DNA from 2 places in the Dechloromonas aromatica RCB genome. Region 1 is predicted to be linked to the other one. Evidence: riboswitches for the same ligand, from Rfam matches in the RefSeq annotation. Region 1 holds a riboswitch; the other holds the start of a gene.
The links. Region 1 has a riboswitch for glycine ahead of gcvT (glycine cleavage system aminomethyltransferase GcvT). Riboswitches for the same ligand answer to the same signal wherever they lie in the genome.

Region 1 (3,886 bases):
GTCGCCGCCTTGAGCAGACGGTACTGTGCATTGTCGACCCGGGCGAAATGAGCAATTTCGGAAAGGTCGCGGACCATCAGCGTCAGGTGATGGCGATCATCCATCTGGCGAATCAGGCGAATCTTGTCCAGCGCTTCCTTGTCGCCGAGATGACAACCCAGCGCGTAGCAGGAGTCGGTGGGCAAGGCGACGATGGCGCCATTGCGAATAAATTCGGCTGCCTGGGCGAGCAGGCGCTGCTGCGGAGATTCGGGATGAATATTGACAACGCGTGCCATGTCAGAACACCAGACGCCAGACCGGTTTCAGGTCTTCAGGCAATTGAGGAAGTTTACCGAGATCCACATAGCTTTCCTCGGGCCCATGAAAATCGGAGCCGCGCGAAGCATGGAACTCATAATGACGAGCCAGACGGGCGAAATGCATCACGTGATCCGGCGAATGGCTGCCACAGGTCACTTCGATACCCTGACCGCCAACATCCTTGAAATCATCAAGGAAGCGGCGCATGTCACCACCGGACATCTTGTAGCGCCCGGGATGCGCGACAACGGCCACGCCGCCGGCGCCGGCGATCCAGCCAACCGCTTCTTCGAGCGTCGCCCAGCGATGGTCGACGTAGCCCGGCTTGCCGGGTGTCAGATAGTGTTGAAAGATACCGGCCATGTCCCGGGCAATCCCGATAGAGACCATATAGCGTCCAAAATGCGCTCGCGAGATCAGACTGGGATTGGTCACAAAACACAGGGCACCTTCATAGACGCCGGGAATACCGATCGCTGCGAGGGCGTCGCCCATGCGCTTGGCCCGCTCGACACGGCCAATACGAAGCTCATCAAGGCCACCGGTCAGTGCTGCATTGGCTGCATCGAAACCGAGTCCGACAATATGAATCGGGGTGCCGCGCCACTCAATGGAAATTTCGACACCATTGACGAAGCTCATGCCGACTTCCTCAGCAGTCGTCCGGGCTGTGACCAGACCACCGATATCGTCGTGATCGGTCAGCGCCCAAAGATCGACGCCGTTTTCTGCCGCGCGTCTAGCCACCACTTCGGGCGGCAACAGGCCGTCGGAAACGATGGAATGGCAGTGAAAATCGAAATTGGTAGGCGTCACAGGCAAGCGATTGAAGGCAAACGAAGAGTTTAGCACGAAGGAGGCCATGGCCCGGCCCCCCTTGTGCGGTGCAGCAGGTTGATTAGACCCGTGCATCCCGCTATAGTGCCTCCCGTTCCGTGGGAGAGCGCAGATCCGTCTGCCGCCGAAGGCGCAATTTCACCCGAAAACGCTCAGGCAAAAGGACCGCGGAACCAAAATGGCTGGCCATTTTGAAACTCTGGAGAGCGGCGTTAACAGCGCCCACCGATGGGGCAAATCTCTCAGGTATCGAGGACAGAGGGGTGAAACGCAAGATGTGTATCTTTCGTTTCACCCCTTTTTCGTTTCTAGAACTGGCGCCAACAACCGCCTGTAAAGGATTGATATGCTGAAGAAAACAGTTTTGAACGCCGCTCACCGCGCAATGAATGCCCGGATGGTCGATTTCGGTGGTTGGGACATGCCGGTCAACTACGGTTCGCAGATCGAGGAGCACAACGCGGTCCGCAACAACTGCGGCATGTTCGATGTTTCGCACATGTGCCCGGTCGACGTCGTTGGCGCGGATTGCCGCACCTTCCTGTCCCGCCTCGTCGCCAACGATGTGGCCAAGCTCAAGGTTTCCGGCAAGGCGCTCTATGCGGCCATGCTCAATGAAGCCGGCGGCGTCATCGACGACCTGATCATCTATTTCCTGACCGACACGCGCTTCCGCATCGTGGTCAATGCTGGCACCGCCGAGAAGGATCTGGCCTGGATGCAGGCCAAGGTCGCCGAATGGAAGCTCGACGTGACCATTACCCAGCGCCGTGACGGCGCCAACAATCTCGGCATCATCGCCGTCCAGGGCCCGAATGCCCGTGCCAAGGTGTGGGAAGTGCTGCCGCAGACCAAGGCCGCGACCGCAGGCCTGAAGGCTTTCTTCGCCGCTGAGGTCGATCAGTATTTCATTGCCAGCACCGGCTACACCGGTGAAGACGGTTACGAAATCATGATGCCGGCCGGCGAAGCAGAGGCTCTGTGGAACAAGCTCAATGCTGCTGGTGTTGCCCCCTGCGGCCTCGGTGCCCGCGACACGCTGCGCCTGGAAGCCGGCATGAACCTGTACGGCCAGGACATGGATGAGACGGTTTCGCCGCTCGACGCCGGCCTGGCTTGGACGGTTTCGCTGAACACCGACCGTGATTTCGTCGGCAAGGCTGCGTTGGTCACCAACGGCCAGCAGAAGCAGTTCCTCGGCCTGATCCTGCTCGACAAGGGCGTGCTGCGCGGCCACCAGAAGGTCATGACCAAGCAAGGCGACGGTGAAATCACCTCCGGAAGCTTCTCGCCGACGCTCCAGCAGTCCATCGCTCTCGCCCGCCTACCGCTCGGCGTGCAGATTGGCGACGAAGTCGAAGTCGATATCCGTGGCAAGGCTTTGAAAGCCAAGGTCACCAAACCCGTATTCGCCCGCAACGGCAAAGCAGTCATCTAATTCAACCCATTCAGGAGAAAACCATGTCGAACGTTCCTTCCAACCTCAAGTACACCGCCTCCCACGAATGGATGCTGCTCAACGCTGACGGCTCGGTCACTGTCGGCATTACCGACCACGCCCAGGAAGCCCTCGGCGACCTCGTTTTCGTCGAACTGCCGGAAGTCGGCGCCCATTTCGATGCCGAAAAGGAAATTGCTGTCGTCGAATCGGTCAAGGCTGCGGCTGACGTGTACGCCCCGATCGCCGGCACCGTGACCGAAGTCAATCAGGCCGCTGCCGATGCCCCGGAATCGGTCAATCAGGACGCCTACGCCGCCTGGCTGTTCAAGATGACCCCGGACAATGTCGCCGACCTCGACAAGATGCTTGACGCCGCTGCCTACCAGGCCGTTGCTGACGCCGCCTAAAAGCGGCATGTCGTTCCCGCCCCCACAGGGAGTCCCCTCTGGGGGCAAGCGGGAACCCAAAAACATCAAATCAGTGAATCCCCGCCTGGGCGGGGATGATGTATTCAAGTATATCTAATGCAAGGATTCCCATGCCGTTGAATCTTCCCCTTTCAGCCCTGGAGCAGCACGACGAGTTCATCGGCCGCCACATCGGCCCATGCTCGACCGAAATGGCTACCATGCTGACCGCCATCGGTGCCGACAGCCTGGAGCAGCTGATCGACCAGACCGTTCCCGCCGCCATCCGTTTGCCGGCTGATCTGCCGCTGCCCGCCCCGCGCCGCGAACACGAAGCGCTGGCCGACCTCAAGGCCATGGCCAGCAAGAATGTCGTCAACAAGTCCTGCATCGGCATGGGCTATTACGACACACTGACGCCCAAGGTCATCCTGCGCAACGTCATGGAAAACCCGGGCTGGTATACGGCCTACACGCCCTACCAGGCTGAAATCGCCCAGGGCCGCCTGGAAGCGCTGATGAACTTCCAGCAAATGGTCATCGACCTGACCGGACTGGAAATCGCCAACGCCTCACTGCTCGACGAAGCCACCGCCGCCGCTGAAGCGATGACCATGGCGCGCCGTGTTTCGAAGTCGAAATCCAACCGTTTCCTGGTCGATGCCAACTGTTTCCCGCAGAGTATCGACGTGGTCAAGACCCGCGCCGCCTATTTCGGCTTCGAGTTGGTCATCGGCAACATCGACGCGCACAAGGACGGTGACTTCTTCGGCGCCCTGCTCCAGTACCCGGGCGACAACGGCGAAGTCCGTGACCTGACCGACGTGATCGCCGGCCTGAAGGCCAAGGGCACGACCGTTGCTGTCGCCTCCGACCTGATGGCACTGGTGCTACTCAA
Region 2 (3,886 bases), 800 kb from region 1:
GCGCCATCGACTGGGCAAACAGACCCAATGGGCACTTTCTCAACATTCCGGGAAACTTAATTCGCTGTCCAGCAGTCTCAAGCAACTGGATCCGCATGCGGTACTGACCCGGGGTTATGCGCTGGCGATTGGCCCTGATGGCCGAGCCATCCGCAATGCCTCAGCACTAACGCCCGGCGACGCCCTCAAACTCAGCTTTGCTCAAGGCACGGCGACCGCGACCGTCAATCAGGTTGTGGCGATGCCCGAAGCTGACTAGAATTTTCGTTTCACCCCTTAAATACAACGGAGAATATACATGGAACATCAACTGCCCCAGCTGCCGTACGCCAAGGATGCCCTCGCCCCGCACATGTCGGCCGAGACCTTCGATTACCACTACAGCAAGCACCATCAGGCTTATGTCACCAACCTGAACAACCTGATCAAGGGTACCGAGTACGAAAACCTCGACCTCGAAGCCATCGTCAAGAAGGCACCGGCTGGTGGCGTTTATAACAACGCAGCCCAGGTCTGGAACCACAGCTTCTTCTGGAACTGCATGAAGCCGAACGGCGGCGGCGCTCCGGCTGGCACGCTGGCTGCTGCCATCAATGCCAAGTGGGGCTCGCTGGATGCCTTCAAGACTGCCTTCCAGACCTCTGCGGTCGGCAACTTCGGTTCCGGCTGGACCTGGCTGGTCAAGAAGGCCGACGGCTCCCTCGACATCGTCAACATGGGCGCCGCCGGCACCCCGCTGACCACCGGCGACAAGGCCCTGCTCTGCGTCGACGTCTGGGAACACGCCTACTACATCGACTACCGCAACATGCGTCCGAAGTTTGTCGAAACCTTCCTGGCCTCGCTGGTCAACTGGTCCTTCGTCGAAGCCAACTTCGCCTGATTCCTGCTGCTGTTATTTCAGGACAAAAAGGGAGCTAGCAGCTCCCTTTTTCATGGACGCAGATTCATCCGGACGGACAATCAATCGATCATTGCGGACTGTCAGGTCCCGCAATCAAAAATGGCTGCTGGTAAACATGAGTAGCCGTCGAGTGATTAAAAATAGCGCGCTCAGCACTAATCCCATCGCTGCTGATAGGAGAAGGTCGGAAGCTTCCAGCTCAAACGTAGCGCCAGCATGCGAAATCCGAAGCCGAGAATGAAGCACATCATCGTATTGAGGTTGGCATCCAAGTCCAGCGACCTCAACGCGAGAAATAGGGCGCAAACAAAGAGTGACACGCTGGCATAAAGCTCCCGGCAAAATACGACGGGCACCTGGTTGCACAGCACATCGCGCAAAACGCCTCCGCATATCCCCGTCAGCATGCCGGCCATGATGACTACTACCGTCGGGTATTCAAGTTGCAGGGCCACATTGCAACCAATCAGCGAGAAGGCGACCAACCCGAGTGCATCCAGCATCAGAAAGACGTTTTTCAGGTGGTGCATGAACTTGGCAAGCAAGGTCGTGGCCAAACCAGCCAGGGTCACCAGATACACGTATTCGGGATGCTGCGTCCAACCAATCGGGTAATTGCCAAGAACGACATCCCTGATGGTTCCGCCTCCCAGAGCGGTGACAAAGGCGATCACGGCCACCCCGAAGAAATCCATGTTGCGACGTCCTGCTGCCAGGGCACCGGACATCGCTTCGGCGGTGATGGCAACCAGATAAATGACCAGTAACAAGTTGAATTGCTTGATAGCGAGAGGCTGAAAAACGTGGGCGAGACTATCGAACATCAGGAGAGACTCCGTCAAAAATCGGAAGACTCGAATTGAGTGCTTCCGTGACGCCTCTCCCCCTGTCCTTTTACCTGAGAGTTTCGGCTCAACAAGAGCCTGCCCCTTCGGTGAGTTGCCGAGCGCCAAGACGCTCTCAACTTCTCTCCAGCCGGCGAATCATTTCTGCAGTTCGGTATGCCTGAGCGATTATGGGAGTTTGCGCCTTCGGCGGAGTGTGTAAATCCACGACTCTCTCTCCTGCAGATGTTTTGATTATCCTGACAGCGATGACTGCCTGTCAATCAGGGGTGGCGCGTACGCATCAATATCTCCGGGTGAAAGACACAGTCCGCCAAGCGTCACCATCCGCCGTACCCTCGAACTGCCGAGAAACACGGTTTTACACCCGGGAAAACCGGATAATGGTGGCCAATCCGTTTTGAACGCTATTTTTGGAATTCCCGCATGGAAATCAAGGTCAATTTTCTCGACAAGCTGCGTCTTGAGGCCAAGTTCGATGACTTCACGGTCATCGCCGACCAGCCCATCCGCTACAAGGGCGATGGCTCGGCGCCGGGGCCGTTCGATTACTTTCTGGCTTCGTCGGCCTTGTGTGCGGCTTACTTCGTGAAGTTGTACTGCGACACGCGCAACATTCCGACCGAGCATATCCGCCTGTCGCAGAACAATATCGTCGATCCCGAAAACCGCTACCAGCAGATTTTCAAGATCCAGGTCGAGTTGCCGGCAGATATTTCCGCCAAGGACCGGCAGGGCATTCTGCGCTCCATCGACCGCTGTACCGTGAAAAAGGTGGTGCAAACCGGTCCGGAGTTCGTGATCGAGGAGGTCGAGAATCTCGATGCCGATGCGCAGGCCTTGCTGACGCTGAATCCGGATTCGGAAGCCAGCACCTATATCGCCGGCAAGGACCTGCCGCTGGAACAAACCATCGCCAACATGTCCGGCATTTTGGCCGGCCTCGGCATGAAGATCGAAATCGCGTCGTGGCGCAATCTGGTGCCCAATGTGTGGTCGCTACATATCCGCGATGCGCATTCGCCGATGTGCTTCACCAATGGCAAGGGCGCGACCAAGGAAAGCGCGCTGGCCTCGGCCTTGGGCGAATTCATCGAGCGGATGAATTGCAACCATTTCTACAACGACCAGTTTTGGGGCGAAGACATTGGCAACGCGCCCTTCGTGCATTACCCGCACGAACGCTGGTTCAAGCCGGGCAAGAAGGACGCGCTACCGAAGGGCCTGCTCGACGACTACTGCCTGGAAATCTATAACCCGGACAGCGAGTTGCGCGGCTCGCATCTCTATGACACCAATTCCGGCAATACCGAACGCGGCATCTGTGCGCTGCCTTACGTGCGGCAGTCGGACGGCGAGACGGTGTATTTCCCGACCAACCTGATCGACAATCTGTTCCTCAGCAACGGCATGAGCGCCGGCAACACGCTGGCCGAGGCGCAGGTGCAGTGCCTGTCGGAAATTTTCGAGCGCGCCGTCAAGCGGGAAATCCTCGAAGGCGAAATCGCGCTGCCGGATGTGCCGTCCGACGTACTGGCGAAATACCCCGGCATCCTGGCCGGCATTGCCGAGCTGGAAAACCAGGGCTTCCCGGTGCTGGTCAAGGATGCGTCGCTGGGCGGCGAATTCCCGGTGATGTGCGTCACCCTGATGAACCCGCGCACCGGCGGCGTCTTCGCCTCCTTCGGCGCGCACCCGAGCCTGGAAGTCGCGCTCGAACGCAGCCTGACCGAGTTGCTGCAGGGACGCAGCTTCGAAGGCCTGAACGACTTGCCCCGGCCGACCTTTGAAAGCAATGCCGTCACCGAGCCGAACAACTTTGTCGAACACTTCATCGACTCCAGTGGCGTGGTGTCGTGGCGCTTTTTCAGCGCCAAAGCCGATTACGATTTTGTCGAATGGGATTTCTCCGGCCACGGTGAAGAATCCAATGCCGAGGAAGCCGCCGCCCTGTTCGGCATTCTCGAAGACATGGGCAAGGAAGTGTACATGGCGGTCTATGACCAGCTTGGCGCCACCGCCTGTCGCATCCTGGTGCCGGGTTATTCGGAAATCTACCCAATCGAGGATTTGATCTGGGATAACACCAACAAGGCGCTGGCCTTCCGCGCCGATATCCTGAACCTGCACCGTCTCG

Region 2: linked by a shared signal. The riboswitch ahead of DARO_RS16430 (trimeric intracellular cation channel family protein) and the one ahead of gcvT (glycine cleavage system aminomethyltransferase GcvT) in region 1 are both predicted to bind glycine.

What each region holds. Positions count from the first base shown of each region.
Region 1 is NC_007298.1:2,661,411-2,665,296, forward strand. It holds gene DARO_RS12655 (L-threonylcarbamoyladenylate synthase) at 1-278, opposite strand, end outside; gene DARO_RS12660 (3',5'-nucleoside bisphosphate phosphatase) at 280-1,119, opposite strand; glycine riboswitch at 1,230-1,318, shown strand; glycine riboswitch at 1,330-1,409, shown strand; gene gcvT (glycine cleavage system aminomethyltransferase GcvT) at 1,487-2,578, shown strand; gene gcvH (glycine cleavage system protein GcvH) at 2,602-2,988, shown strand; gene gcvP (aminomethyl-transferring glycine dehydrogenase) at 3,120-3,886, shown strand, end outside.
Region 2 is NC_007298.1:3,462,553-3,466,438, forward strand. It holds gene xseA (exodeoxyribonuclease VII large subunit) at 1-259, shown strand, start outside; gene DARO_RS16425 (Fe-Mn family superoxide dismutase) at 299-883, shown strand; gene DARO_RS16430 (trimeric intracellular cation channel family protein) at 1,060-1,857, opposite strand; glycine riboswitch at 1,887-1,981, opposite strand; gene DARO_RS16435 (OsmC domain/YcaO domain-containing protein) at 2,176-3,886, shown strand, end outside.